4 regions of the Rhizobium sp. WSM409 genome follow, and region 2 is predicted to be linked to each of the others. Evidence: predicted binding sites of a transcription regulator. Region 2 holds the regulator's gene; each other region holds the start of a gene.
The links. Region 2 encodes PhoB, which activates phosphate uptake and scavenging genes when phosphate is short. Its sites were predicted from a motif close to TGTCATNNANCTGTCAT; they were not measured.

Region 1 (7,297 bases), 1.3 Mb from region 2:
AAGACCGACATTCACTATATGGCTTTGAATACCAACCTGCGCTGCAGCCGGCTCGGCGAGGAAGGCAAGTCGATCAACGTCGTCACCGCCGAGCTGCGCATCTTCGCCGGCAAGCTCGACGATTCCGCCGACGCCATCGTCAACGGCCTGCCGGCGCTCGAAGCCGCGGCCGGGCGCGTCGCCCCCGCCACCGATGCCGGAGCCGGAAATCTCGGAGAAAGCCTGACCTCGGCCGTCGGCAACATCCGCTCTGCAGCCAACGTGATGGAAAACGAGTTGAAGGTGCTCGCCGAGAACGGTCGCGAGGTCGCCACCAAGATCAGCCTGCTGATCGGCAAGCTCGATTTCCAGCATAATCTGGGCGAAGTCCTTGCCGGCTGCGCCGATCTGCTCGAAGGCGTCGCCGGCACCGATGTCGCCGATATCTCCGATCTCGCTGAGACGATCGCGCCGCTCGACCGCAAGATCTTCAAGCACTATACGATGGTCCAGGAGCGCAGCATTCATCGCGGCATCATTCCGGCAAGCGAGGACAGCACCTCCGCTCCCGCCGAAAACGTCAAAGCCGAAAACGATGAAGACCTCTTCGCCGACGCGCTTTTCTAAATTAGAATACGGCCGCTATCGCCGTCGGAATTTGTTGGCGGCATCGATCGCCGCCTTTTGCTGATTGTCCTCGATGCCGAGATAGAAATCCTCGAGCGCCGGATCGGCGAGCCCGGCCCGGCGCGACAGCACGTACCACTTCGCCGCCTCGATCGGATTGGGCGCCGTGCCGATCGCGTTGATATAGAGATGGGCGAGCTTGTTCTGCGCGGCGACATTGCCGCCATTGGCGGCAAGTTTCAGCCATTCGAAGCCCTTGACGTAATCCTTCGGCCCGCCGACGCCGTTGACGAGCCAGATGCCGAGATCGAGCTGGGCCGTGTCGAAACCGGCGCGCGCCGCGCGCGCCATCCACTCGCGGGCGAGCTTCGTCTTTTCTTCCGGCAGGTCCTTCAGCGTCGCATAGATCTGCGCCACGGCATATTGCGAATCGGCAATGCCCTGCTCGGCCGATTTCTCGTAGAACGGCAGCGCGAGCTTCAGTCCCTTCTCGCCGGGATTGTCGGCGATGAGAAGCTGCGCCCAGTTGAATTCCGCCGAAGGATTGCCGGCCTCGGCCGCCTTGTGCATGTAGTCGTCGGCCTTGACCTTGTCACGCGGCACGCCCTCGCCTTCCATCAGGATCAGTGCATATTTGAACATCGCCGCCCCGTCGCCGCCTTCGGCCGCCTTGCCGTACCAGAAGGCGGCGTTCTTGACGTCCTTCTTGACGCCGAGGCCCTGCGAGAGGATTTCGCCGATCAGCGTCTGCGCCGCCGGATCGCCGAGCTGGGCGCGCGGCAGCGCCTTGTCCATCGCCGTCAGGTAATAACCGCGCTGGAAGGCGCCATAGGCCTCGTCGATCGGCCCCTTGTAATCCTTCTCCGGCGGCAGATCCGGCAGGTTCGCGCCCATGCGGTCGAATACGCCGACACCATCGGAGGGTTGCACACCCGGCCTGGAAGGCCGGTCGGTGCGGAAGGTCGTAGCCGGCCCCGTGCCCGGCTGGCTGATGACGCTGTCCGGCGCCTGCGCCAAGGCAACATTCGGCCCGGCCGCAACGAGGGCGGCCATGCTGGCAAGGATATATTTCAAAAGGCGGGCGGGCGGGATCGGCATGAGCGCGATTTCAATCCTCAAACCGTGGCGCTTTTTCGTCAAGCAACGCATTGATTTCGGCAACGACAGACGGCGCCCGGGCAGGCTCGGCGAAGACCGCCAGCCGCAGCGCCACAAACTCCGCTCCGGTTTCGGCGACGGCGAGCGCCGAGGCCGGATCGGTGCCGCCCATGACGATGCAGGGAATCTCGATCATCGAGGCCCACCATTCGCCGAGCGCAAGGTTCTTCGGATGCGCCTCCGGCTTGATATCGCCGTCGAGCTTGCCGAAGAAGATATAGTCCGGCCTGACTTCGCCGATCTCCAGCGCATGGTGCCGGTCGGCCGCGTTGCCGCCGCCGACGATCAGCTTCGGCGCATGTTTGTCGATCGCTTCCGAAAGCGCCTCTGCATTGCTGGAAAGGTGCAGGCCATCGGCCTTTGCCCGGCCTGCGACACGGCTGTCGCCTGATATCAGCGCGGCTGCTCCAGCATCCTGGATCAATGGCACCAGCTTTTCCGCATGTTTCTGGAAGGTGCCGTCGTCGAGCCCGTATTGCGGCACGATCACCGAGGCGACATCGCCGCCCTTCAGCGCGTCGGCGACGATCTTTGCCTGTTCATCTGCATCGGCGATATCGGGCACGATGAGCACAAGGCGGCAGCGGTTTTCCGGTTCGGTCATGGGGTCTTTCCGTTTCCTGCGAATTCCCCTTCGAAATGAGGGATCCGCACTCGTTTTGTGTGAGTAGTTCCGTTAGACGAGGCTGGCAAGAGGAGGACGTCGAAAGCATGCCGCAGGATCTGTCATTCTACTACGCCGCCGTGCCCGCCGTTCTGCTGGTGGGCCTCGCAAAGGGCGGCATGGGCGACGCTTTGTCGCTGATCGGCCTGCCCTTTCTCGCCCTCGTCGTCTCGCCCGTCGAGGCAGCGGCCATCCTGCTGCCGATCCTGGTCTTCATGGACATGATCTCGCTCGTCATCTGGCGCAAACATGGCGACTGGGCGACGCTGAAAATCATGCTGCCGGGCGCGATCTTCGGTATCGCGCTGGGCTGGGCGACCTCGGCGCTGGTTCCGGGCAACATGCTGCGCATCGTCATCGGCGCGGTGACCATCCTCTTCTGCCTGCGCTATTTCTGGAACAGTTTCGGCCCGGGCGCCGGCAAGGTGATCCCGCCGCGCGGCCAGCGGCCGGTGGCCGCCGGCCTCTGGGGGACATTTTCCGGTTACGGCAGCTTCGTCGCTCATGCCGGCGGTGCGCCCTTCCAGATCTATGCCCTGCCGCTCAAATTGCAGCCGCGCGAATATACCGGCACCAGCGTGCGCTTCTTCGCAATCCTCAACGCCATCAAGCTGATCCCCTATTTCGCGCTCGGCCAGCTCGACACCCAGAACCTTGCGACCTCCGCGACGCTTCTGCCCTTCGCCCCGCTCGCCACCATCGCCGGCGCCTGGTGCGTGCGCCGGATGAGGCCACAGATCTTCTATCCCTTCATGTATGCGATGGCGCTGATCGCCGCCTTCCTGATCGTAGGCGAGGGCCTTGGCTGGTAGAAGTCATACAGCGCCGCACATCTTTCGAGAGGCGCAAAGGACGCTGTGGCACTTTGAACGGCTGCATAATTCCTGAAATCGACTCCGATTTTAGGAATTATGCAGTGACACGCTGCAATGCACAATTTCCTTGCTGGCGCGGCCGGTTTGACGTAGCGTTCCCGCCATGTCGAACACGGACCCCTTCTCTGCGATTGCCGATCCGAACCGGCGGTTTCTGCTGGAGGAATTGCGTCGCGCGCCCCGGACCGTCAATGAGCTCGCCGAAGGCCTGCCGATCAGCCGTCCTGCTGTTTCGCAGCACCTGAAGGCGCTTCTCGACAGCAATCTCGTCTCCGTGACCTCGGAAGGCACCAAACGTATCTACGCGGTCAACAACCGCGGCTTCGACAAGCTCAATTTGTGGCTGGATCAGTTCTGGGCCTGATGCATGTTCCCATGCGATCTGGGAATACGATGTGAATCATAAGAACGCGATGTGAGACGTGGCGGACCCAAAAGCGCCAGCCACGATGCCGGATGCATCGGGCTGGCGCAAATCTGGTGTCAAATCACCGGTTCTTGCTGATTTTTGGTGGAATGGATGGATTTACCTTGTTGCGCAAGATGATCGTCCGGCGATCCTTGGGAAGATTAGTGGACGGATGACTTAAGACGCTGAATCTCGTCCTTGATGCGCAACTTGCGACGCTTGCAATCGGCAAGTGCCGTATCGGAAATAGAGGGAGATGTTCTGAGCGCGTGCAACTCCTCCTCGAGAGCGACATGCTTTTTCTGGAGTGACTCAAGATGAGCTTGAACAGTCATATGACCCTTCCTTCCTCTTACCCTCCCCGGCCAACATCGTCGGGGATCAAGGTGTCAACGGGCGGGACTGTGACACATTTTTGAAGGCTTGTCGAAGGCCAAAAGATGAAGACTGGATGGCAATTTCATGATCAAGACTAACTAGCCGTTACCTGTATTTGATGATAGGAGCTTGCGGAAATCATCGGCAGATCGGACAAGGTCCAGGGACGATAACGGGGAATGTATATGGCCGATCAGGAACAGGCGGAAATCAGGCTCATAGTGGCGCGCTTGCGCCAGGAGCACGAGGATTTCGACGCCGCGATCAACGCCATGATCCAGACCGGATGCGACGCTCTGCGGATCCAGCGCATGAAAAAGAAGAAGCTCGTCATCAAGGACAGGCTCTCCAGGCTGGAAGATCAGATCATCCCTGACATCATCGCCTGAGAGGGAATAGCAGCAACGATGACAGACAGACCACCCGTCGCCATCATCATGGGCAGCCAGTCCGACTGGGAGACCATGAAAAACGCCGCCGACACGCTGGAGGCGCTGGAAATTCCCTATGACGCGCGCATCATTTCGGCGCACCGTACAGTCGACCGGCTGGTCAATTTCGCCAAGGGCGCACGCGCGGAGGGCTTCAAGGTCATCATCGCCGGCGCCGGCGGCGCTGCCCATCTGCCGGGCATGACCGCCTCGCTGACACCGCTGCCAGTTTTCGGCGTGCCGGTCCAGTCGAAAGCCCTGTCCGGCCAGGACAGCCTCCTTTCCATCGTACAGATGCCGGCCGGTATTCCGGTCGGCACGCTCGCCATCGGCAAGGCTGGTGCGGTCAACGCCGCCCTTCTCGCTGCCGCCGTACTTGCCCTTTCCGACGAAGAAATTGCCGACCGGCTCGACGAATGGCGCGAGCGCCAGAGTGCTGCCGTCGCCGAATACCCGATGGACGACCTATGACGGCAACAACGATCGGCATTATCGGCGGCGGCCAGCTCGGCCGCATGCTGGCGATTGCCGCCGCCAGGTTGAATTTTCGCACGGTCATCCTCGAGCCGCAGGCGGACTGCCCGGCCGCCCAGCTCGCCAACCGGCAGATTACCGCTGCCTATGACGATCCGGCGGCACTCGCCGAACTCGCCGATATCTGCGATGTCGTCACCTACGAATTCGAAAACGTGCCTGTCGCAGCCGCCGAAAAGCTCTCGGCGAGCGTGTCGGTCTATCCGCCGCCGAAGGCGCTGGAAGCCGCCCAGGACCGTCTCGTCGAAAAACGCTTTCTCAACGGCTGCGGCATAACCACTGCACGCTTCCATGCGATCCACAGCCAGGCCGATCTCGAAACGGCGCTGAAGGATTTCGGCGGCCAGGGCGTGCTGAAGACCCGCCGTCTCGGTTATGACGGCAAGGGCCAGAAGGTTTTCCGCTCGGCGGCCGACAGCCCGGATGGCACCTATGCAGCACTTGGCGGCGTGCCGCTCATTCTCGAAAGCTTCGTCGCCTTCGAGCGTGAAGTCTCGATCATCGCCGCCCGCGCCACCGACGGTACGGTCGTCTGCTTCGATCCCGCCGAGAATGTCCACCGCAACGGCATCCTCCACACCTCGACGGTTCCCGCCGCGATCTCGGCGCCGACGGCGGACGCCGCGCGGAAATCGGCCGAGAAAATCCTTGCCGCATTGAACTATGTCGGCGTCATCGGCATCGAATTCTTTGTGCTTGCCGATGGCGGTCTGATCGCCAACGAGATGGCGCCGCGCGTCCACAACTCCGGTCACTGGACGGAAGCCGCCTGCGTCGTCAGCCAGTTCGAGCAGCATATCCGCGCCGTCACCGGCCTGCCGCTTGGCAATGCCGAGCGACATTCCGACTGCGTCATGCAGAACCTGATCGGCGACGATATCCTTGCCGTTCCCGACTGGCTGCGGCGCCCCGACACGCTGGTTCATCTCTACGGCAAGACCGAGTGGCGCCCCGGCCGCAAGATGGGTCATGTCACCACCGTGACGCCGAAATCGCCGGTTTGGACCTGAGAAAACACCTCTGCGCCTTGGGAAAAACACCTTCATGTGGTTGACACGGAAAAGGTGACGGGGTATCTGCTCCCCCACCTAAACAGCGCGCCCGATGGCGCGCTTTTGATTGTTAAAGATACGGGCGAATGTGAATTCCCCATAGAGATCGCGGATCAAAAAAATGAAGATTAAGAATTCGCTCAAGTCGCTCAAGGCTCGTCACCGTGACAACCGTCTGGTTCGCCGCAAGGGCCGCATGTACATCATCAACAAGCTGAACCCGCGCTTCAAGGCTCGTCAGGGCTGATTTCGCGCGTCCGGATCGCCCTGCCGCGTGCGCTTGCGCCGGCAGATATATCCGGTGGGTCGCTGCGGTGATCACGTCAAATTTGTTTGATCTTCGGCGCTGGCGGGCTAATATGTCCGCCATGCGCTTTTTTGCTTTGACATCAGCGGCGCTGCCGCTCGCCCTCATTCTCCTTACCCCCTCCTTTCCGGCCGCCGCCGCGGAAAAGTCGGCTGCCGTCGCGAAAAAGGACGTCATCGTCGAGCAGGCGGATGCCAACAATTCGCCGAAGCAGCACCTCGACCAGCTCTTCAGCCAGCTGAAGCGTGAACGCGATCCCGAAAAAGCCAGTGGCATCGCCAATGAAATCCGCATGGAATGGAACGATTCGGGCAGTGCCACCGTCAATCTGCTGATGCAGTGGGCCGACAAGGCGATCGAGGAAAAGCGCAACCCCGCCGCCCTCGATTTCCTCGACGAGGCGATCGCGCTGAAGCCCGATTATGCCGAAAGCTGGAACCGCCGCGCCACGCTGAATTTCGTCATGGGAAATTATCGCAAGTCGATGTCCGACATCGAACGTGTACTCGATCTCGAGCCGCGTCATTTCGGCGCGCTCTCCGGCATGGCGGCGATCCTCAGCAATTCCGGTAACGATCAGCTGACCTTGAAGGCGTGGGAGCGTTTTCTCGATATCTATCCCGCCGAACGCACCGCGCAAGAACAGGCCAACACACTTGCGGAAAAACTCGCCGGCAACCGCACCTGATTCCGGACGGCGGCCTTGACGTCGGATCGTGCCGCGCAATTTTAGAATAGAGCGGGAACGATGCGGTGCCCGCTCGCAGGTCATCCCGCAATTACCGCTTGTTGAGATCATGCTTGCAGAAGTTTCCGCTCTTCTCGCCCCGCTCGCCGCCGCCATCGGTTACTCCACTTATAAGGCGCGGCAATTTGAACACGC
Region 2 (7,297 bases):
CGCAACTGACGTCATCGCCAAGGAAATCGCCGACAAGGCTGCCCAGGGCAAGGCCTGCGTCGCAGTCCGCAAGGACGGCGTTGCCGTTGACATCGACGGCGACTATCCGGAAACCCTCGCACGCATCGCCGCCAATAAGACCGGCGTCGGCGTATTCGGCCTTTCCTTCTATGAAAACAATGCCGACAAGCTCAAAGTTGCGAGCATGAGCGGTATCGTTCCGTCCACCGAAACGATCGCCAACGGCACCTACCCGGTTTCCCGCCCGCTGTTCTTCTACGTCAAGAAGGCACATCTCGGCGCTGTTCCGGGCCTGAAGGAATACGTCAACTTCTTCGTATCCGACCAGATGATCGGCCCTGACAGCCCGCTCGTCGAATACGGCCTCGTTGCCGCTCCGGACGCAGAGCGCGACGCAATCCGCAAGGACGTCGAAGCAGGCAAGTCCATGTAATCATTTTGCCGGCGCGGTCCTTCTTGGCCCGCGCCGGCGTTGCTTATGTCCCTGCGCGCCAGCGGTTCTGGAGCTGCAGGGTTGGAATTCCTTCTCCATGATTGGAAGCTGAAGGCAGGCTGATGAAGCTGCCGGGCTTTTTGGGGGCTATGGGCCTGGGGACGTAACGAATGAGCACATCCATCATACTTTTGTGCCTTGTGGTGATCGGTGCCGCCGCCTATCTGGTCGCGCGCAGTCGTGCCACGGCGCTTGCCGGAGGCCGATCCTCCGCATTGCATTCACGGCCGGTCTATTACGGCGCCTATGCGGCGATCTGGGCAGTTCTTCCCGCCCTGCTCGTCCTCTGCCTCTGGCTCTCCATCAGCCCCGGCATCATCCAGTCCTCGGTTCGCGGTGCTTTCCCCGACGACATCAAAGCGCAAGCCGCAGTCGAGCAGGATCTCGGCTATTCGACGGTGGCGACGGTTGCCCGCGGCATGACGATGCTGACCTCGGATGAAACTGCCGCGGTCGCCAACGATCCGGCTGCCCTGCAGGCCAAGCTCCTCGAAAAGGGCGTGCCGCTTGCCAGCCAGCCGCTGCCTTACATGCTCGACGCCGCCAAAAAGCTCAACGCGATGAGCATGACGAGCCGCATCGCCATGACGGCGATCGTCTTCGCTCTCGCCGTTGCCGGCGCCTTCTATGCGCTGCGTTCCATCGCTCCGCGCTTCCGCGCCCGCAACCGGGTCGAGCGCGTCATGCTCTGGGGCCTGCTGCTTGCCTCCTCGATCGCCATCCTGACGACGATCGGCATCGTCTTCTCCATGCTGTCGGAAGCCGCCCGCTTCTTTGCGGCCGTTCCCGCCATGGACTTCTTCTTCGGCACCGTCTGGGATCCACGCTTTGCCGGCGCCGGCAGCTCGTCCTTCGGCCAGTTCGGCTTGATCCCGCTGCTGCTCGGCACGATCTATATCGGTCTGGTCGCCATGCTGGTCGCCGTGCCGGTCGGCCTCTTTGCCGCCATCTACATGGCCGAATACGCCTCGCCGAAGCTGCGCGGCGTCGCCAAACCGCTCCTCGAAGTGCTCGCCGGCATTCCGACGATCGTCTACGGCTTCTTCGCGCTCGTCACCGTCGGCCCGTTCCTGCGCGATTTCTCTGCCCAGATCAGCGGCCTTCTGTCCGGCAACTACAGCAACTTCATCCAGGCGCAGAGCGTTCTGACGGCCGGCATCGTCATGGGCATCATGCTGATCCCTTACGTCTCCTCGCTGTCGGACGACATCATCACCGCCGTGCCGCGGACCTTGCGTGACGGTTCGCTCGGTCTTGGTGCCACACGCTCCGAAACCATCAAGAAAGTGGTTTTGCCGGCCGCTCTTCCCGGCATTGTCGGCGCCTTGCTGATGACCGCCTCGCGCGCCATCGGCGAAACCATGATCGTCGTGCTGGCCGCCGGTGTCGCCGCCCGCATCCAGATCAACCCCTTCGAGCCGATGACGACGGTGACCGTCAAGATCGTCAACCAGCTGACCGGCGACCTTGAGTTCACCTCGCCGCAGACGCTGGTTGCCTTCGCCCTTGGCATCACCCTGTTCTGCATCACGCTTTGCCTCAATATCTATGCGCTCTACATCGTGCGCAAATACCGGGAGCAGTACGAATGACGGATATTGTTTCTCCCACATCAGGCGTCACCGTTTCCAAGGCGCCGGTGCGCCGCGATATCGGCATCAAGCGCCGCTATGCCGCCGAGCGCCGGTTCCAGGCCTATGGCATCGCCGCCATCACCTTCGGTCTCGTCTTCCTGTTCATCCTGCTGTGGACGGTGATCGGCAAGGGCTATACCGCCTTCCAGCAGACGGCGATCACCCTGCCGATCGAATTCTCCGAGAAGACGATCGACCCGAACAACAAGCGTGCGACCGACCCTTCGGTGTTGATCGCCGCCAATTATCCGGTTCTCCTGCGCGACGCGATCGTCAAGCAGCTGAACGTCAATGCCGCGAGCCGTCCCGATGTGCGCGATGCATCCGCCATGCTCTCCAAGGGTGCGCCGGTCCAGCTGCGCGACATGGTCGTCGCCGATCCGTCCATCATCGGCAAGACGGTCAATGTCACGGTGCTTGCCGACGCCAATGTCGACAGCGCCAACAAGGGCCAGATCGATCTGTCGGTCGATGAGAAGAACCGCAAGGTCAACGACAAGCAGGTCGGCTGGATGAACGAGTTGAAGGCGAGCGGCGCTCTCCACAAGCAGTTCAATACCGGCCTCTTCGTCAACGGCAATTCCAGCCGTCCGGAGGCCGCGGGCCTGGGCGTCGCCCTGATCGGCTCGCTCTACCTGATGCTGATCGTCCTCGTGCTTGCTCTGCCGATCGGCGTCGCCGCCTCGATCTATCTCGAGGAGTTCGCACCGAAGAACAAGCTGACGGACCTGATCGAGGTCAACATCAACAACCTCGCTGCGGTCCCCTCGATCGTCTACGGTCTGCTCGGTCTTTCCGTCTTCATCAACTTCATCGGCCTGCCGCGCTCGGCCTCGCTGGTCGGCGGCCTGGTGCTGACGCTGATGACCCTGCCGACGATCATCATCGCGACGCGCGCCGCCCTTCGCGCCGTGCCGCCGTCGATCCGCGCCGCGGCCCTCGGCCTCGGCGCTTCGAAGATGCAGATGGTGTTCCACCATGTTCTGCCGCTCGCCATGCCCGGCATCCTCACCGGCACGATCATCGGCCTGGCGCATGCGCTCGGCGAAACCGCGCCGCTGCTTCTGATCGGCATGGTCGCCTTCGTCGCCAACGCGCCGACGACACCGCTCGATCCCTCGACGGCTCTGCCCGTACAGGTCTATATGTGGGCCAACGAGGCCGAACGTGCCTTCGTTGAGCGTACTTCGGGTGCCATCATCGTCCTGCTCCTGTTCCTGATCGTCATGAACATGGGCGCCATCCTCTTGCGTCGTCGCTTCGAGCGCCGCTGGTAAACGGAGTTACAAGATCATGAACATGTTGACGGAAGCTGCAGTTGAAAAGGCGCTGGATCACAAGATGAGCAACGTCCCGTATAAGATGATCGGAAAGGATGTCTCGGTTTACTACGGCGAAAAGCGCGCGCTATTCGATGTGAACCTGAACATCCGCGAAAACACCGTAACCGCCCTGATCGGCCCGTCCGGCTGCGGCAAGTCGACCTTCCTGCGTAGCCTCAACCGCATGAACGACACGATCGACGGCTGCCGCGTCACCGGCAAGATCACGCTGGATACCGACGATATCTATGATCCCGATATCGACGTCGTCGAACTTCGTGCCCGCGTCGGCATGGTCTTCCAGAAGCCGAACCCGTTCCCGAAGACGATCTATGAAAACGTCTCCTATGGCCCGCGCATCCATGGCCTTGCCAAGTCGAAGGCCGATCTCGACCAGATCGTCGAGACCAGCCTGCAGCGCGCCGGTCTCTGGAACGAGGTCAAGGACCGCGTGCACGAATCCGGCACCGGCCTGTCGGGCGGTCAGCAGCAGCGCCTCTGCATTGCCCGTGCCGTCGCCGTCAGCCCGGAAGTCATCCTGATGGACGAGCCCTGCTCGGCGCTCGACCCGATCGCCACCGCCAAGGTCGAGGAGCTGATCCACGAGCTGCGCGAGAACTACACGATCGTCATCGTCACCCATTCCATGCAGCAGGCCGCGCGTGTTTCGCAGCGCACCGCCATGTTCCACCTCGGCAATCTCGTCGAGGAGAACGACACCGACAAGATGTTCACCAATCCCGACGATCCGCGCACCCAGGACTATATCATGGGTCGCTTCGGCTGATTTTGGCGTCACCAAGCCTTTCCGTTATTCGAGGATAAAGCCCCATGGCATCGACACATATTTATTCTGCCTATGATGATGATCTGAAGTTCCTGTCCAGGCGGATTTCCGAAATGGGCGGCCTGGCCGAGCAGATGGTCGCCGAAGCCGTACGGGCGCTCGTCAACGGCGATACCGCGCTGGCGCAGAAGGTCATCTCCGACGATGTGATCCTCGATCACGCCGAACGCGAAATCGGCGACAAGGCGATCGTCACCATCGCCCGCCGCCAGCCGATGGCCGCGGACCTGCGCGAAATCATGGGTTCGATCCGCATCGCCGCCGATCTCGAACGCGTCGGCGACCTCGGCAAGAACACTGCCAAGCGCGTCATCGCCGTCCAAAGCACCGGCGTTCCCCGCAAGCTCGCCCGCGGCCTCGAGCATCTGTCCGAGCTGGCGCTCGTCCAGCTCAAGGAAGTGCTCGACGTCTACACCAATCGTTCCGCCGACAAGGCGAATGCGATCCGCGAACGCGACAACGAGATCGACGCGATGTACACCTCGCTGTTCCGCGAGCTCCTGACCTACATGATGGAAGATCCGCGCAACATCACCAGCTGCACGCATCTTCTCTTCTGCGCCAAGAACATCGAGCGCATCGGCGACCACGCCACCAACATCGCCGAGACGATCTATTACATGACGACAGGCGCGCAGCCGGAAGGCGATCGGCCGAAGGACGACAGCGCCAACACCGTCGGCGCGGTCACCGAATAACTGCCCACACCCCGCCGCTTGCGTGCGCGCCCGTCCGGGCGCGCAAAGAGGTCGCAGCCAATTTTTAAATTTGCGCAGGATGCATTGCTTAAATCACCCTGGTTTAAGGATCATGCGCGAGGAGACCGACACGCATGATCCCGAGAGTTGCAGTTGTTGAAGACGAGGAAGCCCTCAGCGTGCTTCTTCGCTACAATCTCGAAGCGGAAGGCTTCGAGGTCGATACCATCCTTCGTGGCGACGAAGCCGAAATGCGGCTTCAGGAGCGCACGCCCGATCTTCTCATCCTTGATTGGATGCTGCCCGGCGTCTCCGGCATCGAGCTCTGCCGGCGCCTGCGCATGCGGCCGGAGACCGAGCGTCTGCCGATCATCATGCTGACGGCGCGCGGCGAAGAGAGCGAGCGTGTCCGCGGATTGTCGACGGGCGCCGACGATTATGTCGTCAAGCCCTTTTCGACCCCCGAACTCGTTGCCCGCGTCAAGGCGATGCTGCGTCGCGCCCGTCCCGAGGTGCTGTCGACGGTGCTGAAATGCGGTGACATCGAGCTCGACCGTGAGACCCATCGCGTCCATCGCAAGACCCGCGAAGTCCGCCTCGGCCCCACCGAATTCCGCCTGCTGGAATTCCTGATGTCGTCGCCGGGCCGGGTCTTCTCCCGCTCACAGCTGTTGGATGGTGTCTGGGGCCACGATATCTATGTCGACGAGCGCACCGTCGACGTCCATGTCGGCCGCCTGCGCAAGGCGCTGAATTTCTCCAACATGCAGGACGTCATCCGCACCGTCCGCGGCGCCGGTTATTCGATGGAAGCCTGAGGGCTTTCATCTGAGCCTGCTGAGCCCTGGCAAAACCCGCGACGTCATCCTCGGCCTTGTGCCGAGGATCTGCGCACGCCAAATGAAGTATTTGAAAATAAAGTTTTTTCCCTCAAGTAGTTGAGGTGATCAGATGCTCGGCACAAGGCCGAGCATGACGGAGGGAAACCTGAGCTTCCATCCGCGCATAAAAAAACGGGCCACTCGGCCCGTTTTCTGCATTCTAACGATGGTCAGCCCGTTCAGCTGGCCCGCGCCGCTGCCCGGCGGCGTTCATTCACCGGCTGGTAGGCAAGCTTCTGGTGATAACCGCAATAGGGCGAATTGTCGGGGGACTCGCAGCCGCAGAAATGGAAGTCATCCTTCAGCGGATCGCCGACCGGCCACTTGCAGGTGCGTTCGGTCAGTTCCGTCAGGCCGAGGCGGCGGGAAATCGGCACCACCACATTGCCTCTCGGCACGTATTCCATTTCCTCGATCGTTTCGATCTCGATCTCTTCCTTCAGCATCGTCGCGCCCTGCTGGCGGGTGACGGTGCGGGTGGTGATGCGAGAGGCGAAGTTCGGCGCGCGCGGCGCCGATGTATTGCGCTTCGGCGTTCGCGCCGCGGTGTTGGTGCCGCCGGCCTTGGCACGGCCGGGAAGGCACAGCCGGTGCACTTTACCGATGACCGCGTTTCGGCTGACACCGCCAAGTTGTGCCGCGATCTGGCTCGCGCTCAGTCCTTCGGCCCAAAGCTTCTTGAGTTTCTCGACCCGCTCGTCTGTCCAGTTCATGCCCTGTCTCCACCTTTTGCGTTGGTGATGGCAGAATCCCTCACCGTTGTCCCGGGAGCTCCGAAACAAGAAACGCTTGATCAATTTTGGTGACTAGTTCCGCCGCATGCAGTCTAGTAATTGATCTTTAACCTAGTGTGAGCCTGACTCCGTGACAAGAGTCGCATGAATCCGGATGAATCGAATTCGTAGTTTTCCCCAACTTGCTGTCCCTGCGTGGCATTTCTGCAATAATGCCTGTTGAAGACTGAAAATGCCGCTGTACACCTGTGCTGCATACGCTAAGGGCGCCGTTTTGTTGACATTGCAGCGCGAAAAGGAAATAGTGCCACTCGCCGCCGCAAGGCGGCATTTTTGATTTTTCGGGCCTGGTTTCCTTAGCCGGAGTCATTGCCCGGCAACTTTGATGGAGATCGCGCCATGGCTGAAGCCGCGCCGCTTTATGACACCTATTCTCGTGCCCCGCTGCGGTTCGAGCGAGGCGAGGGCGTATGGCTGATCACCGAAACTGGCGAGCGATATCTCGATTTCGGCGCCGGCGTCGCCGTCACCTCCGTCGGCCACAGCAATCCGCATGTGGTCGGCGCACTGAAGGAGCAGGCAGACAAGGTCTGGCACCTGTCGAACATCTATGAGATCCCCGGCCAGGAGCGTCTGGCAAAACGGCTGACGGACGCTACCTTCGCCG
Region 3 (7,297 bases), 620 kb from region 2:
CGGCCCAGGGCGCTCAATGCGGCAATAATAGCAGCGGTTTCGGTGCATGGGTCGCCGACTTCAAGCAGGAAGCGGCGGCAAACGGCGTCAGCCGCTCGGTCCTCGACCGCGCCTTCGCCAACGTCAATTACAACAGACCGACGATCGCCGCCGACCGCGGCCAGAAGAGCTTCAAGCTCTCCTTCGACGCTTTTATGCAGAAGCGCGGCGGTGCCACGGTCATCTCCCGCGGCCGCAGCATGAAGGCAGCCAATAAGGCGCTTTTTGCCTCGATCGAGCGCCGTTTCGGCGTTCCGGCCGGCCCGCTGGTTGCCATCTGGGGCATGGAGACCGGTTTCGGCAGCTATATGGGCAACCAGCATACGCTATCGGCTGTTTCGACCCTTGCCTATGACTGCCGTCGCTCGGACTATTTCACCGACCAGCTCTATGCAGCACTCCAGCTCGTCTCCGAGGGTTATCTGAGCCCACAGGCCAAGGGCGCTGCCCATGGTGAAATCGGCCAGACGCAGTTTCTGCCGCGTAATGTCGTGCGCTTCGGCGCCGACGGCGACGGCGACGGCCGCGTCGACATGGTCGGTTCCCGCGCCGATGCACTGGCCTCAACGGCGAATTTCCTCAAGGGCCACGGCTGGCGCGCCGGCGCCGGCTATCAGCCGGGAGAGCCGAATTTCGTCGCCATCCAGGGCTGGAACGCCGCCAGCGTCTACCAGCAGGCGATCGCCTATATCGGTCAGCAGATCGACGGCAAATAAGCTCGACTGAATACGCCAAAACGCCGCTGCGATATGCGGCGTTTTTCATATGCGGGAATCAAAGCCACCGCCCGACACCGCCTTGCGTCGCTCCTCCTGGGCCGGGGCCGGCAGGGTCGGTCCCGAGACGACGCAGTTGCGGCCGGAGGCCTTGGCGGCGTAAAGCGCCAGGTCGGCGCGTTTGACCAGATCCTCGAAGTTCCGGTTGGTGGCTTCATTTGCCCGTCCGGCGCATCCGAAACTTGCCGTCACCTTGAGAACATCGCCGCTCGGCAGGGGGATTTCCGCCGCCTCGATCGCCAGCCGCACACGCTCGGCAACGATTGCAGCATCGTCAGGCGTCGAATCCGGCAGAAGCGCCAGGAACTCCTCGCCGCCATGGCGCACCAGCAGATCGAAGGAACGAAAATTCTTACGCGCGACGCCCGCGACATGCCGGAGCACAGCATCGCCGGCGTCATGCCCGTGAACGTCGTTGATCTTCTTGAAATGATCGAGGTCGAAGAGCACGACGGAAATCCAGCGTGATCCGTGCTCGGCCTGTGTGAGAAGTGCGGATGCGGCGACCTCGAAGCCGCGCCTGTTGTAAAGCCCGGTCAGAAGATCGGTCTGGGCGGCGCTGCGCAGCTCGCCGACCAGCGTCTCCCGATCCTGGGTCAGTCGGTCGATCAGGCGAAGGCCCTTTGCCGCCAGCAGCAGCACCAATGTGGCGAGAATCAGCAGGCCGGCACACAGCGCCAGGATCCGCGTCAGGTGTATGTGCGAGCGCGTCGACAGGTTTTCGCCGGTCTCGTGAATATCCTGTGCGGCCTCGATCATCCTCTGCTGCAGGAAGCTCATGCGCTCGCTCTGCGCGGCGGCCCAGACGTCATGCACCGCGCGTGTCGGCCGCGCTCCGGCGAGAATGGCATCGGTGATCGCATTCGCCTTTACCTGGCTGGCGCTGCCAAGATAAGCGACGATGTTGCGCACGACCGGCGCGGAGGAATGGAAAACCATGTGATCCATGCCCTCGCCGAGCATGACCTTGCCCTGCACGAAGAGCTCGACCGGCAATCTGGCGGAAACCCCCTAGTTGAGATAACGGGTGCCGATCCCGGTGATCAGCCTTTCGCCGTAATAGGTCAGCAGGATGCCCATCAGCTGGTTGGATTTCTCAAGCAGCACCGGATCGCTGATCAGCGGTGAAAGCGCATCGACGACGGCAAGCTGCTTGAGAGCCGCATACCAGTAAATGGAACCGGGATCGCTGCCGGCATAACGGCCCTGGTCGACGGCGCTGCGCGCCGCGACGATACGGCTGTAGGCAAGGCTGAGAATCGATAATTCGCCGACGAGCCCCTCGTCGAGCGCCTCGCGGGAGGGCAGGCTGGCATAAAAAGCGCGGCGTTCGCGATCGAGCGTCACCCGGCTTTGCTGCATGTCGATAGCAGTCATGTCGCTGGGATCTGCGAGGTAGCGGCGGGTGGCGCCAATTTCAGTCAGAATCTCCGTGGCGGCGATCGACCCGCCACGGGCAAGCACATCGGCGAACTGCCGGTCCTTTTCGAGGTTCCAGTAATGATTGACCGAAGAACGTATGACGACGACGCCTTCAATGAGCATGAAGACGAAGGGCAGCATGATGGCGGCCAGGATAACCTTTTTAATGGTTTCGAACTTCATCGCCAATCGCCACGGTGATCAAAACGTCGGTCGTGCGCGACCAATTGACGGCGAGCTTAACAACAATCCTTAAAAAACTGATAAACCGGCATGTCCCTAGATTTCGGGACGAATGAAGTCGCGTGTCTCGGCGTCCATGACCCAGAGTTCACCAGTCGAAATGTCGAACCAGGCGCCGTGGAGATGCAGGTTTCCCGCTTCCTCGAGCGCCTTGATGTCGGGAAAGCTTCTGAGATTGTTGATCGAATTGCGGATGGAGACACGCTCCAGCGCCGTCTGCCGCTCGGCGGCCGTCATCACGTCGTTGCTCTGGATCTGCTCGGCGGCAGGTTTGACCAGCGACATCCAGCGGCCGATGAAATCGCCGGGCGACAATGGCTCGGCATTCGGATCGAGCGCTGAACGGATGCCGCCGCAGCGGCCGTGACCCATCACGACGATATCCGAGACCTTCAGCACCTGCACGGCAAATTCGAGTGCGGCCGACGTCGAATGAAAATGGCCATCCGGCTCGTAGGGCGGGACCATGTTGGCAACGTTGCGAATGACGAAGAGCTCGCCCGGGCCGGCATCGAAGATCAGCTCCGGTGCCGCGCGAGAATCCGAACAGGCAATGACAAGCGTATGGGGACTTTGACCATTTTCGGCAAGCTGCCGATACCTGTCGCGGGCGTCGGAATAGCGCCCGTTCATGAAGTTGCGATAGCCGTCCAGAAGAGGGTTTGGAAAACGCTGCATGCTTCTGGATTAGCGCGCGCGGACGACAAGATCAACTGCTGCACCGCAAAATGAACATATTGGCAGATGGGTCACTTTTTCCGTCGCTGCGCCGGGTGCACGAGCCGGCGCATCTGCACCATGGCCATCGGCGTCGAAAGGCTGGAAGCATCGCTCGCCAGCATTAACTCGTTGCTGCCGCGCTTGACGGCCCGCGCAAGCACCTCGAAGACGCTGGCCGTGGCAAGTTGCAGCGCCTTTTCGTCCTCGAGCCCGGAAAGCAGGCGCGACAGGAAGACGGCGGCAAGTAGGTCGCCTAGACCATTCGGCGGGTTTTCGACGACACGGTGCTCGGCAAGAAGCGCGTGGCGACCGGAAAGATAAAGATTGCCGGTACCGCCTGCCATCATCGGAACGGCTGAAGTGACGAGCATGCGCGATGGTCCGAGCGCGAGCGCCGCCTCCATGATCGTGCTGTTGTCTTCCAGCGCCGCCCCCGAAAGCCATGCGAGCTCGTACCGGTTCGGCGTCGCGAGCGAGGCAAGCGGAATAAGATGATCGCGAATGGCCTCTGCAGTCGCTTCCGGCACATAAAGGCCGCCGAGATCGCCCATGACGGGATCGCAGACATACAGCAGCTCGGGATTGTTTTGCCGGAGCGCACCGATCAGCCGGGCGACGGAGCGCGCCTGGGCAGCATTGCCGAAATAGCCCGAAAGCACCGCCTTGACTTCGCCGATCCAGGGTGCGCGGATCAGGTCGTCGATCGCCGCGTCGAAATCCGCTTCCGCAAAAGTCAGTCGCGTCGAGCGGCCGTGGCCGGGATGCCAGGGAAGCACGATGGTCGGCATGGCCCAGACCGGATGACCGAGCGTCTCCAAAGCAAAGACGGCTGCCCGGTTTCCGACCGAGCCACGCACAACATGGCTGGAAATGACGATGACTGCGCCCGCTGCATTTTCCGACATGATACTCGATATCCGAATGACGATCGCCGTTGATGATCTTTTTGACGCCACGCTGTCAACCATTCTTCATGCGAGCATGGAAATGTGCGGCAGAACGAAAAGAACCACAGACGGGCTTCCCTTTCGAATGGCGACGAGAGCGGAAAATCTCTAAAAATCTCTCGTTTCAAGCATCAAAAATCACCAAAACATCTCTTCGGACCGCTCTTTTAGAGATTTTTTCGAGGAATCTTCTGCTAGCTTGCGAAAAATCAGACATTGAGGGAGGCGATCCATGGCTGCCAGAAACAATCCGAAACGGGAAAAGCAGGTCGAAAGCGCGCGCAAGATCGCCAAAGCGACGGGTGAGGCGCATCTCGATCCGGAAATTCTCTTCGGCCGGGCAAGCAATGACGATCTCGAGCTCTACACGCCGGAAATGCTGGCACTCTCCGCCGTGCATTCGGCAAAGGAACTCGACGCCTGGAACGGCAAGGCGCCTCGCGTCAGCATCGACACCATTGCCGATGTAACGCCCGGTGGCATCGCGGTTTCGGTGCTTTCAGTCACCGACCAGAACATGCCTTTTCTGTTTGAATCGGTCATGGGCGAAGTCACGAGCACCTATCGCGACCTGTTCATGGCCGTGCATCCCATCCTGATCATGGAAAAGGGCAAGGCGCCGGCGCACTATTCCGCCGATCACCCAAGCGATCCGGTCAACCGCGTCAGCCATATCCAGCTTCATGTCGCGCCGCTCAATTCCGCCCAGGCCGCCGATCTCGTGAAACGTATCGAAAAAGTCCTCGAACAGGTCCGCCTGTCGGTTTCCGACTGGAAGCCGATGCTTTCCAAGATCGACGGCGTGATCGCCGAGCTTGCGGCCAATGGCGCCAGCCGGAAGAAGGCCGATCGCGACGAGGCCGTCGCTTTCCTGACCTGGCTGCGCGATGAGAATTTCACGTTCCTCGGCATGCGAGAATACGTCTATTCCGGCAAGGGGACCGATGCCAGGGTCGAACGCGACAAGGGTGCTGGCCTCGGCATCCTTTCCAATCCCGATGTACTGGTGCTGCGCACCGGCAAGGACGCCGTGACGACGACACCTGAAATCCTTGCCTTCCTCGACGGCCCGGACTTCCTGATCGTCACCAAGGCGAACGTGAAATCGATCGTCCATCGCCGGGCCTATATGGATTATGTCGGCGTCAAGCGCTTCGACGCGGAGGGCAACGTCACCGGCGAACTGCGCATCGTCGGCCTTTTCACCTCGACCGCCTATACCTCGCTCGCCTCGGAAATCCCGCTGCTGCGTTCCAAGATCGAGAAGGTGAAGGAACATTTCGGCTTCGACCCGATGAGCCATTCCGGCCGCATGCTCGACAACACGCTGGAATCCTATCCGCGCGACGATCTTTTCCAGATCGACACTACGCTGCTTGCAAGTTTTGCCGAACAGATCAACGACTTGGCCGATCGGCCGCGCGTCCGCGTCCTGCCGCGCATCGACCATTTCGACCGCTTCGTCTCGGTGATCATCTACGTGCCGCGCGAGGAGTATGACTCGATCGTCCGCGAACGGATCGGCACCTATCTGAAGACTGTCTACGACGGCCGTGTCTCGGCCTATTATCCGGCTTTCCCGGAAGGCGGCGTGGCGCGCGTGCATTTCATCATCGGCCGCTCGGGCGGCAAGACGCCACGCATTCCGCAGGCAAAGCTCGAGCAGGTGATCCGCGAAATCACCGCCCGCTGGGACGACCGTTTCGAGGCGCTGGCGGGCGCCAAGGCGCCGAAGATATCCGTCGACCAAGCCTTCCAGGATTCCTTCACGCCGGAAGAAACCGTGGCTGACCTCGCCGATATCGGGGCCTGCGCCGCCGGCGAGCCGCTTCGCATTCAGTTCTACCATCGTCAGCAAGAACAGGGCCGCACCCTTTCCTTGAAGATCTTCCACGCCGGCGGCCAGCTGGCGCTGTCGCGCCGCGTGCCGCTTCTCGAGAATCTCGGCTTCAATGTCGTCAGTGAACGCACTTTCGACATCGGGGTGCCGGCCGCCGATGGAGAAAAGAAACTCGTCGTGCTGCACGATATGGAGCTCGAGGCCCGCAATGGCGGCGAGATCGATCTGCAGCGTTACGGCGCCGCCCTCGAGGAAGGCTTCGTCGCCGCCTTCGCCGGCACGATCGACAATGACAGCTTCAACCGGCTGATCCTTTCGGCCGGGCTCTCGGCGCGCGAGACGAACGTACTGCGCGCCTACGCGCGTTATCTCCGCCAGGCCGGCATCGCCTATTCGCAGGATTATATCGCGACGACGCTCGACAAATATCCCGGTGTCGCCGCCGCTATCTTTCGTCTCTTCCATGACACGCTCGACACCAGGCTTTCGGAGAAGATCCGCGTCAAGAAGCTTGCCGAACTGCACCAGGCGATCGAGGCCGAGCTTGCCAACGTGCCGAGCCTCGACGACGACCGTATCCTGCGCCGCTACGTCAACATCGTCGATGCGACGCTGCGCACCAATTATTTCCAGAAGCACCCGGATGGTTCGCCGAAACCGATGCTGGCCTTCAAGCTTGATCCGCATCTGGTCGACGGGCTGCCGCAGCCGAAACCCTTCCGCGAGATGTTCGTCTACGGCGTCGAGGTGGAAGGCGTGCACCTGCGCTTCGGCAAAGTGGCGCGCGGCGGCCTGCGCTGGTCGGATCGCGCCGAGGATTACCGCACCGAGGTGCTCGGCCTCGTCAAGGCGCAGCAGGTCAAGAACGCTGTCATCGTGCCGGTCGGCGCCAAGGGCGGTTTCTATCCGAAGAAGCTCCCTGTCGGCGGCAGCCGTGACGAGATCTTCAACGCCGGCCGCGAGGCCTACAAGACCTACATCCGCACGCTGCTTTCGATCACCGACAATATATCAGGCGCCGATATCGTGCCGCCGAAGGATACGGTCAGGCTCGACGGTGATGACCCTTATTTCGTCGTCGCGGCCGACAAGGGCACTGCGACCTTCTCCGACACCGCCAATGCACTGGCGCAGGAAGCCGGCTTCTGGCTGGACGACGCCTTTGCCTCCGGCGGCTCGGCCGGTTACGACCACAAGAAGATGGGCATCACTGCCCGCGGCGCCTGGGAAACCGCAAAACGCCATTTCCGCGAGATGGACATCGATATCCAGACGACGCCCTTCACTGTCGCCGGCGTCGGCGACATGTC
Region 4 (7,297 bases), on a different replicon from region 2:
GCCAGAATGACGGCTGCCATCACAAGGTTCCAGCGCGGCTCCGCATCGGCAACCGCTGCCATGCGCTGGATTCCCATCACGACGGTATAAAAGCTCTGGTCGGTCGTTATGATGAGCGGCCACAGATATTGGTTCCAGCCGAGCACGAACAAGATGATGAAGAGCGCCGCAATGTTGGTGATCGATAGTGGGAGCAGGATATCCCGGAAGAACTTCATCGGCCCTGCGCCATCGACACGGGCAGCCTCCATGAGTTCGTCGGGAACAGTCAGAAAGAACTGACGAAACAGGAAGGTTGCCGTTGCCGATGCGATCAGCGGGATGATGAGGCCGCCGTAATTGTTCAGCATTCCGAGATCGGCGACGACTTTGTAGGTCGGCACGATGCGCACCTCGACCGGCAGCATCAGCGTGATGAAGATCATCCAAAATGCCAAGGTCCGGAACGGAAACCGGAAATAGACGATAGCAAAAGCCGAAAGGATCGAAATAGCGATCTTCCCGACGGCGACGCCAACCGCCATGATCAGCGAGTTGATCATCATCGGTCCGATCGGCGGCGCCCCCGAGCTTGTCATTCCAGATGACAGCATCGTCGAATAGTTCTCGATGATGTGGCTGCCCGGCGTTAGCGGCACGACACCTGACAAGAAGTCGTTTGGACCGTGGCTCGATGCGATGAAAGCCACGTAGACGGGAAATACAACAATCGTGACGCCGATGATGAGGACAAGATGCGCCAGGAAATTTAGGAAGGGGCGATTTTCAACCATCCTCGGGATTCCTCAATATTGCACGCGGCGTTCGATGAAGCGGAATTGGACCGCGGTCAGAGCGATGACGATCACCATGAGAATGACCGACTGCGCCGCCGACGAGCCCAAATTCAGTCCGATGAAGCCGTCGAAATAAACCTTGTAGACAAGGATCTCGGTTGCACGCGCCGGTCCGCCCTGGGTGGTCGCATGAATGATGCCGAAGGTATCGAACATCGCGTAAACGATATTGATGACGATCAGATAGAAGGTTGTCGGTGAGATCAGCGGGAACACGATCGTCCAGAAACGCTTCACAGGACCGGCTCCGTCGATCGCCCCGGCTTCCTGAAGCGAACGGGGCACCGACTGCAGCGCAGCCAAGAAGAATAAGAAATTATAGGAAATCTGCTTCCAAGTCGCCGCGATGACGATCAGGATCATAGCGTCGTCAGGATTGATCAGATGGTTCCAGTTGATCCCCATCGCCCGCAACATATAGGCGACGATGCCGATCGAGGGATTGAACATGAACCACCAAAGAATGCCGGCGATCGCGGGAGCGACGGCATAGGGCCAGATCAGCAAGGTCGAATAAATTCGAGAGGTGCGCAACACGCGCATCGCCGCTGCAGCCAGGAGCAGCGCGATCGCCGTCGATAGGACGGTCACGAGAATGGCGAAGATGAGCGTGTGGCCGAAGGCGTTGATGTAGATCGGATCGGCAAAGAGCCGGCGGTAGTTTTCGAACCAGACGAAACTCGTTTTGAAGCCGAAGGCATCCTGGCGCAGGAAAGATTGCCAGAATGCCGTCGCCGCGGGCCAGAGGAAGAATACCACGGTCACGAAAATTTGGGGTGCGATGAGCAGGTAAGGCAAAAGCTTGTTGGGAAATACGGTCCGTTTGGTTTGCATGGGCCCTCACACTGACGGATGGGAAACGGAGGCCGGTCTCTCACCAGCCCCCGTCGCGGAGCCCATTAGTTGGCGGACTGGAAATCGCGAAGCTGTTCGTTGCCTCGTGCGACCACGGAATCAACCGCTTCCTTCGCCGTCTTCTTCCCGCCCAGCAATGCTGCAAACTCATCGTCGATGATGCCACGCACCTGGACGTAGTTGCCGAACCGGATACCCTTGGAATTATCGGTAGGTGTCACCCGCGTCAGCTGCTTGATGCCGATATCTGCTCCAGGATTCTTCTCGTAATAACCCTGATCCTGGCCCAGCTTATAGGCAGCCTCGGTTATCGGCAGGTAGCCGGAGAACTGATGCCAATCGGCTTGCACTTCCGGCTTCTGCAGGTAGGTGAAGAACTTTGCGACACCCTTGTACTCCTCTTCTGGGCGACCTTTCAGCGTCCAGAGCGTGGCGCCGCCGATAATCGAATTGAGCGGCTGCGTAATGACGTCGTCATAGTAGGGAAGCGGCGCAAACCCGACCTTGAAAGCCTTTGCGTTATTGATAACGCCTGCCCGGCCGGCCGACGAGTTCATGTACATCGCGCATTCCTGCGAATAGAACATCGGAGGAGCATTATCGCCGCCGCCAGGCCCGCCGAATTTGAAGAGCCCCTCGTCCTGCCACTTCTTCAAGTTGCCCCAATGGCGGATCGTGAGATCGTTGTTGAAGGTGAACTCCGCATCCAAGCCGCCAAAGCCGTTGGCCTTGGTGGAGTAGGGCTTGTCGTGCAGAGCATTGAGGTTTTCAGTCTGAATCCAGGAGATCCAGGCGCTGGTGAAGCCGCATTTGGCTGCGCCGGACTTCATGATCGTCCGCGAAAAGGCTTCAACTTCCGCCCATGTTTTCGGCGGTGTTTCCGGATCGAGCCCCGCCTTTTTGAAGACATCCTTGTTGTAATACATGATCGGCGTCGAGGAATTGAACGGCAAGGACAGAACGTTGCCGCTGGTGTCTGAGTAATAGCCGACGACCGGAGCAATGAATTTGCTCTGGTCCCAGGCCTCGCCTTCGTCCTTCATTAACTGGTAAACAGGATAGATCGCGCCCTGTGCTGCCATCATCGTGCCGGTACCGACTTCATAGACCTGTACGATTGCAGGCTGCTGGTTGGCGCGGAACGCAGCAATGGCGCCCGTCAGCGTCTCGTCATAGGTGCCTTTGAATACCGGGACGATCTCATAGTCAGATTGAGATGCGTTAAACCCCTTGGCGATCTGTTCAAGCTTCGCGCCATTCTCGCCGCCCATTGCGTGCCACCACTGGATCTTCGTGGCCGCCATTGCCGGAACGGATAAGGATAGGCTGGTCAATCCTGCGGACAGGAAAAAAGCGATCTTGTTCATCCTCACTCCCACTTGTTGTCGGTCCATAGCCTCCCGCTACGAACGTGAGCTCGATGGTAACAGGCTAGTTTCATTTTGCAAAGATAGAATGTTCATATGAACATTTGATGACACCAACTCGCTCGGCGATCGTAAAGACCGTTGCCCGGAAGGAGTGGCCAATCGATGATACGCGCCGCGTCAGCCTTTGATGGCACGCATGATCCGGTGGAAGTCCCCGTGACATCGGTCGCTAACGGCTTTTCACGACCAACGACGTGCTCTATGACAGCTTTGTGACAGTCGATGGAGCGCAGATGCTGAACTGGTTTCGAAAACTCATGCCGCGGGAAGATCGCTTCTTCGATCTGTTCGCTCAACACGCAAAGACTGTCGTCGGTGCGGCCGAAGCCCTCGACGAACTTTTGAGCGGCACAGACATTGAAGGGCATTGTGCACGGATTGTCGCCTTGGAGAATGAAGCGGACGAGATCACCCGCGAAGTACTGCTTGCCGTGCGTCGCAGTTTTGTCACGCCGTTCGACCGTGGCGACATCAAGGATCTGATCCAGTCGATGGATGATGCGATCGACATGATGCAGAAAACGGTGAAGACCATTCGGCTATTCGAGCAGAAAAGCTTCGATCCTCTGATGCAGGAAATGGGAAAGACCATTGTCCAGGCAGCACATTTGATAGCCGAAGCCCTTCCTCTTCTCGATCGGATCAGCACGAATGCTCCCCGTCTGGCGGCGCTGGCAGAAGAAGTGACGCGCGTCGAAGGCCGGTCCGACGAGTTGCACGAGCAGGGCTTGAAGGATCTTTTCCGCCGCCACGGCGCGTCGAATGCAATGGCTTACCTCATCGGCAGCGAGATCTATGGCGAGCTTGAGAAGGTCGTTGACCGTTTCGAGGATGTCGCCAATGAGATCAGTGGCATCGTCATCGAGAACGTTTGATGGAAGCCACCCTTGCCCTTCCTCTTCTTGCCGCTCTCGTGGCTGTCGCACTCTTCTTTGATTTCCTGAACGGCCTGCACGATGCAGCCAATTCCATCGCCACAATCGTGTCGACGCGCGTGCTGCGTCCGCAATATGCTGTGCTTTGGGCGGCCTTTTTCAACTTCATAGCCTTCCTGTTCTTCGGCTTGCACGTCGCGGAAACGCTCGGAACCGGCATCATCGATCCGGCCATCGTGACTCCGCAAGTCATTTTCGCGGCGTTGATGGGCGCCATTGTCTGGAATATTGTCACCTGGGTCTTTGGTATCCCGTCGAGTTCATCGCATGCACTGGTCGGCGGTCTGGTGGGTGCTGGCCTGATGAAGACGGGATTCAGTTCGATCGTCTGGACCGGTTTGTTGAAGACGGCCGGCGCCATCGTGATGTCGCCGGCGATCGGATTTTTCCTGGCGCTTCTGCTCATTCTGATCGTGTCGTGGACTTTCGTGCGACAGACACCGTTCGCCGTTGATCGCACATTCCGGGTCTTCCAGTTTGTGTCTGCCTCCCTCTACTCCCTCGGCCATGGGGGCAACGACGCGCAGAAGACGATGGGCATCATCGCCGTGTTGCTATATTCGCAAGGGTACCTGACGGGTGGTTTCCACGTGCCGCTCTGGGTCGTTCTCTCATGCCAAAGCGCAATGGCACTCGGTACGCTTTTCGGCGGCTGGCGGATCGTCCATACGATGGGATCGAAGATCACGCGTCTCAACCCAATGCAGGGCTTTTGTGCCGAAACAGGCGGTGCATTGACACTGTTTGGCGCAACCTGGCTGGGCATCCCGGTCTCGACCACGCATACGATCACCGGCGCCATCATCGGCGTGGGCGCCGCCCGACGCCTGTCCGCCGTACGCTGGGGCTTGGCGGGCAACATCGTTGTTGCCTGGGTTGTCACACTCCCCGCCGCTGCGATCATTTCGGCGCTGTGCTACTGGCTATCGGACCTCTTCGCCTAGAACGGGATGTCGTCCGAAAACCGCTCACATTTTTCGGCATCATGCCCTATCTCTTTGTTTTCACGCAATACCGGACGCAAAACCGCTTCGCACTATTGCTGGAATTTCTCTAGCGACCACCCATCCTTGTCACCGGCGCGTCCCAACCCTGCAGCCTGTTGCAGACCTCGGCTCTGCTGGGTGCGCCGGTACGACCGCCAAACACCTGGCATTTGAGCGCCGCCGCCATGGATGAAAAGCGCATCGTCTCTTCAATCGGCAGGCCTTCCGCGACAACCAGCGCAAAAGCGCCATGGAAGATATCGCCTGCCGCGAGCGTGTCGACCGCCCTCACCTTCGGAGCGGCAAGATGAAGGACTTCGCCGCTTCGGTCATCGAACCAGAAGCAGCCACTTTCGCCCGCCGTGACGCTGATGAAGGCATGCTCGAACTTTCGTTTGAGAAGACCGACGATCTTCACCAGCTCGGCTGCTCCAGAAAGCCGTTCGGCCGCCGGTTGTGAGAACACGATGTGACTGGCCGCCGGCGCAAGCATCTCGATCACGCCATCGCCTGCAACATCGCCATCGAGAATGGCCGGCTTGCCCGCCTCTGCGGCTGCCAATAGCGTCCGCAATGCAAGCTTCGGCCACCGGACGTCAACCAGCACCGCATCGAAAGCAGAAATATCCTTTTTGGTGACCGGCTTGACCGTTTCGTGCAGGCCCGCATCGTAGAAAGGTACGATCAAACGCTCGCCTTGGTCATCCACAAGGATGGTCGAGACGGCCGAACGGGCGTCTTCGACGCGCAGCATGCCGCTCGTGTCTATGCCGCTATTGCTGAGATCGGCAATGATCCGTTCGCCGGTGGCATCATTGCCGACGGCGCCCCAGAGGCTGGCTTTGCCACCCAGCCGGGCGACTGCAAAGGCGGCGCTCGATGCCATGCCTTCGGCGATCTGGAGCATATCGTAAGGCAGAATTTTGCCCTGGCCATTCGGTAGCGAACGTACGCGAAACAAGGTGTCCATAACCGCGGCGCCGACACACAAAACGCGGCGCGCCCGACCGGGAGGTGGGTCGAAGGCAGAAGAAGAAGAAGTCGTCAAAACCGTTGTCTCACCCGCTCACTTGACGGCTCCGGCCGTCAGACCCGCCACGATCTGCCGTTGCGCAAACACCGTCAAAATCAGCACGGGCAAGGTGACGATCAACGCCGCCGCCGCCAGCGGACCCCAACTGACCTGCTCGAACGAGAGCATGTTGTAGACCGCGACGGGGAGCGTGCGCGTCTCGCGACTGGCGAGCACGATGCCGAAGACGAAATTGTTCCACGAGAAGATGACCGACAGGATGAAGGCGACGACAATGCCTGGCCTGGCGATCGGCAAGGCAACCAGCCGGAAAACCTGCCAGGGTGTTGCACCGTCGATGCTTGCAGCCTCTTCCAGTTCCATCGGCGTCGTCTCGAAATAACCGATCATGATCCACACGACGATCGGCACTGTGACGACGAGATGGATGATGATCTGCGGCAAGAGCGTGCCGAGCAGGTTCAGCCATTGGAACAGTAGGAAGAGCGGGATCAGGAACGAAAGGCCCGGCGTCATGCGCGCAATCATGATGACCATCGCAGACTTCTCGGCCTTCAGCCGCGCGATGCCATATCCGGCCGGCACGCCGATTAGTAGCGCCAGAAGTGTGGCGGCACCCGTCACCAGCACCGAATTCCAGAGATAGAGGAAGAAGTTGTTCTCTTCGAAGACCTTCAGATAGTTCGACCAGGCAAAGCGCTCCGGGATGAAGATCGGTGGATAAGCGCCGTTGTCGATTTCATATTTCAGCGACAGGGAAATCATCCAGAGGAAGAACAGGACGACCGGCGATATCATCACCAGGGCAACAAACAGCAGTCCGATGCGATCGAGCGTCTTGCGCTTCATCAGCGTGCCTCCCCGTCGGACCAGTTCGCGCGCTGCCGCAGCATCATCAGGACGAAGGCGAGCAGGACGATGAGGATGAAGAAGACAACCGCCATCGCAGATCCATAGCCAATATCGTAGTAAGCGAAAGCAGTGTTGTAGAGATAGATGTTGATCGTTTCCGACGCCGTGCCCGGACCGCCTTGGGTCATGGCGTAGATGATGTCGAAACTTTTCACCGCATCGATGCTGCGGATCATCACGGCAATCATCAGAAATGGCGCGATCATCGGCAGCGTCAGGTAGCGAAATTTCTGCCAGACATTGGCTCCGTCGATTTCGGCACTTTCATAGGGCTCGCGCGGAACCGCCGCCAGACCACCGAGCACGATCA

Region 1: the regulator PhoB is predicted to act here: its motif matches at 4,153-4,169, upstream of AC25BC_RS18080 (YdcH family protein).
Region 3: the regulator PhoB is predicted to act here: its motif matches at 4,159-4,175, upstream of AC25BC_RS21460 (NAD-glutamate dehydrogenase).
Region 4: the regulator PhoB is predicted to act here: its motif matches at 3,323-3,339, upstream of ugpB (sn-glycerol-3-phosphate ABC transporter substrate-binding protein UgpB).

The regions. Positions count from the first base shown of each region.
Region 1 covers NZ_CM172794.1:3,642,210-3,649,506, forward strand. The annotation lists gene AC25BC_RS18055 (hypothetical protein) at 1-606, shown strand, start outside; gene AC25BC_RS18060 (tetratricopeptide repeat protein) at 622-1,704, opposite strand; gene AC25BC_RS18065 (thiamine phosphate synthase) at 1,715-2,368, opposite strand; gene AC25BC_RS18070 (sulfite exporter TauE/SafE family protein) at 2,476-3,240, shown strand; gene AC25BC_RS18075 (ArsR/SmtB family transcription factor) at 3,407-3,667, shown strand; gene AC25BC_RS18080 (YdcH family protein) at 3,874-4,047, opposite strand; gene AC25BC_RS18085 (YdcH family protein) at 4,276-4,479, shown strand; gene purE (5-(carboxyamino)imidazole ribonucleotide mutase) at 4,498-4,992, shown strand; gene AC25BC_RS18095 (5-(carboxyamino)imidazole ribonucleotide synthase) at 4,989-6,065, shown strand; gene ykgO (type B 50S ribosomal protein L36) at 6,229-6,354, shown strand; gene AC25BC_RS18105 (tetratricopeptide repeat protein) at 6,467-7,102, shown strand; gene AC25BC_RS18110 (alpha/beta fold hydrolase) at 7,212-7,297, shown strand, end outside.
Region 2 covers NZ_CM172794.1:180,766-188,062, forward strand. The annotation lists gene AC25BC_RS00910 (substrate-binding domain-containing protein) at 1-454, shown strand, start outside; gene pstC (phosphate ABC transporter permease subunit PstC) at 625-2,106, shown strand; gene pstA (phosphate ABC transporter permease PstA) at 2,103-3,425, shown strand; gene pstB (phosphate ABC transporter ATP-binding protein PstB) at 3,442-4,257, shown strand; gene phoU (phosphate signaling complex protein PhoU) at 4,302-5,015, shown strand; gene phoB (phosphate regulon transcriptional regulator PhoB) at 5,150-5,833, shown strand; gene AC25BC_RS00940 (GcrA family cell cycle regulator) at 6,076-6,609, opposite strand; gene AC25BC_RS00945 (aspartate aminotransferase family protein) at 7,030-7,297, shown strand, end outside.
Region 3 covers NZ_CM172794.1:4,366,411-4,373,707, forward strand. The annotation lists gene AC25BC_RS21440 (lytic murein transglycosylase) at 1-755, shown strand, start outside; partial or broken gene AC25BC_RS21445 (GGDEF domain-containing protein) at 801-2,420, opposite strand; gene AC25BC_RS21450 (carbonic anhydrase) at 2,517-3,158, opposite strand; gene pdxY (pyridoxal kinase PdxY) at 3,230-4,105, opposite strand; gene AC25BC_RS21460 (NAD-glutamate dehydrogenase) at 4,380-7,297, shown strand, end outside.
Region 4 covers NZ_JBYGKP010000002.1:7,286-14,582, reverse strand. The annotation lists gene ugpE (sn-glycerol-3-phosphate ABC transporter permease UgpE) at 1-773, opposite strand, end outside; gene ugpA (sn-glycerol-3-phosphate ABC transporter permease UgpA) at 786-1,670, opposite strand; gene ugpB (sn-glycerol-3-phosphate ABC transporter substrate-binding protein UgpB) at 1,736-3,058, opposite strand; gene AC25BC_RS23570 (DUF47 family protein) at 3,355-3,996, shown strand; gene AC25BC_RS23565 (inorganic phosphate transporter) at 3,996-5,000, shown strand; gene AC25BC_RS23560 (sugar kinase) at 5,110-6,090, opposite strand; gene AC25BC_RS23555 (carbohydrate ABC transporter permease) at 6,109-6,924, opposite strand; gene AC25BC_RS23550 (carbohydrate ABC transporter permease) at 6,924-7,297, opposite strand, start outside.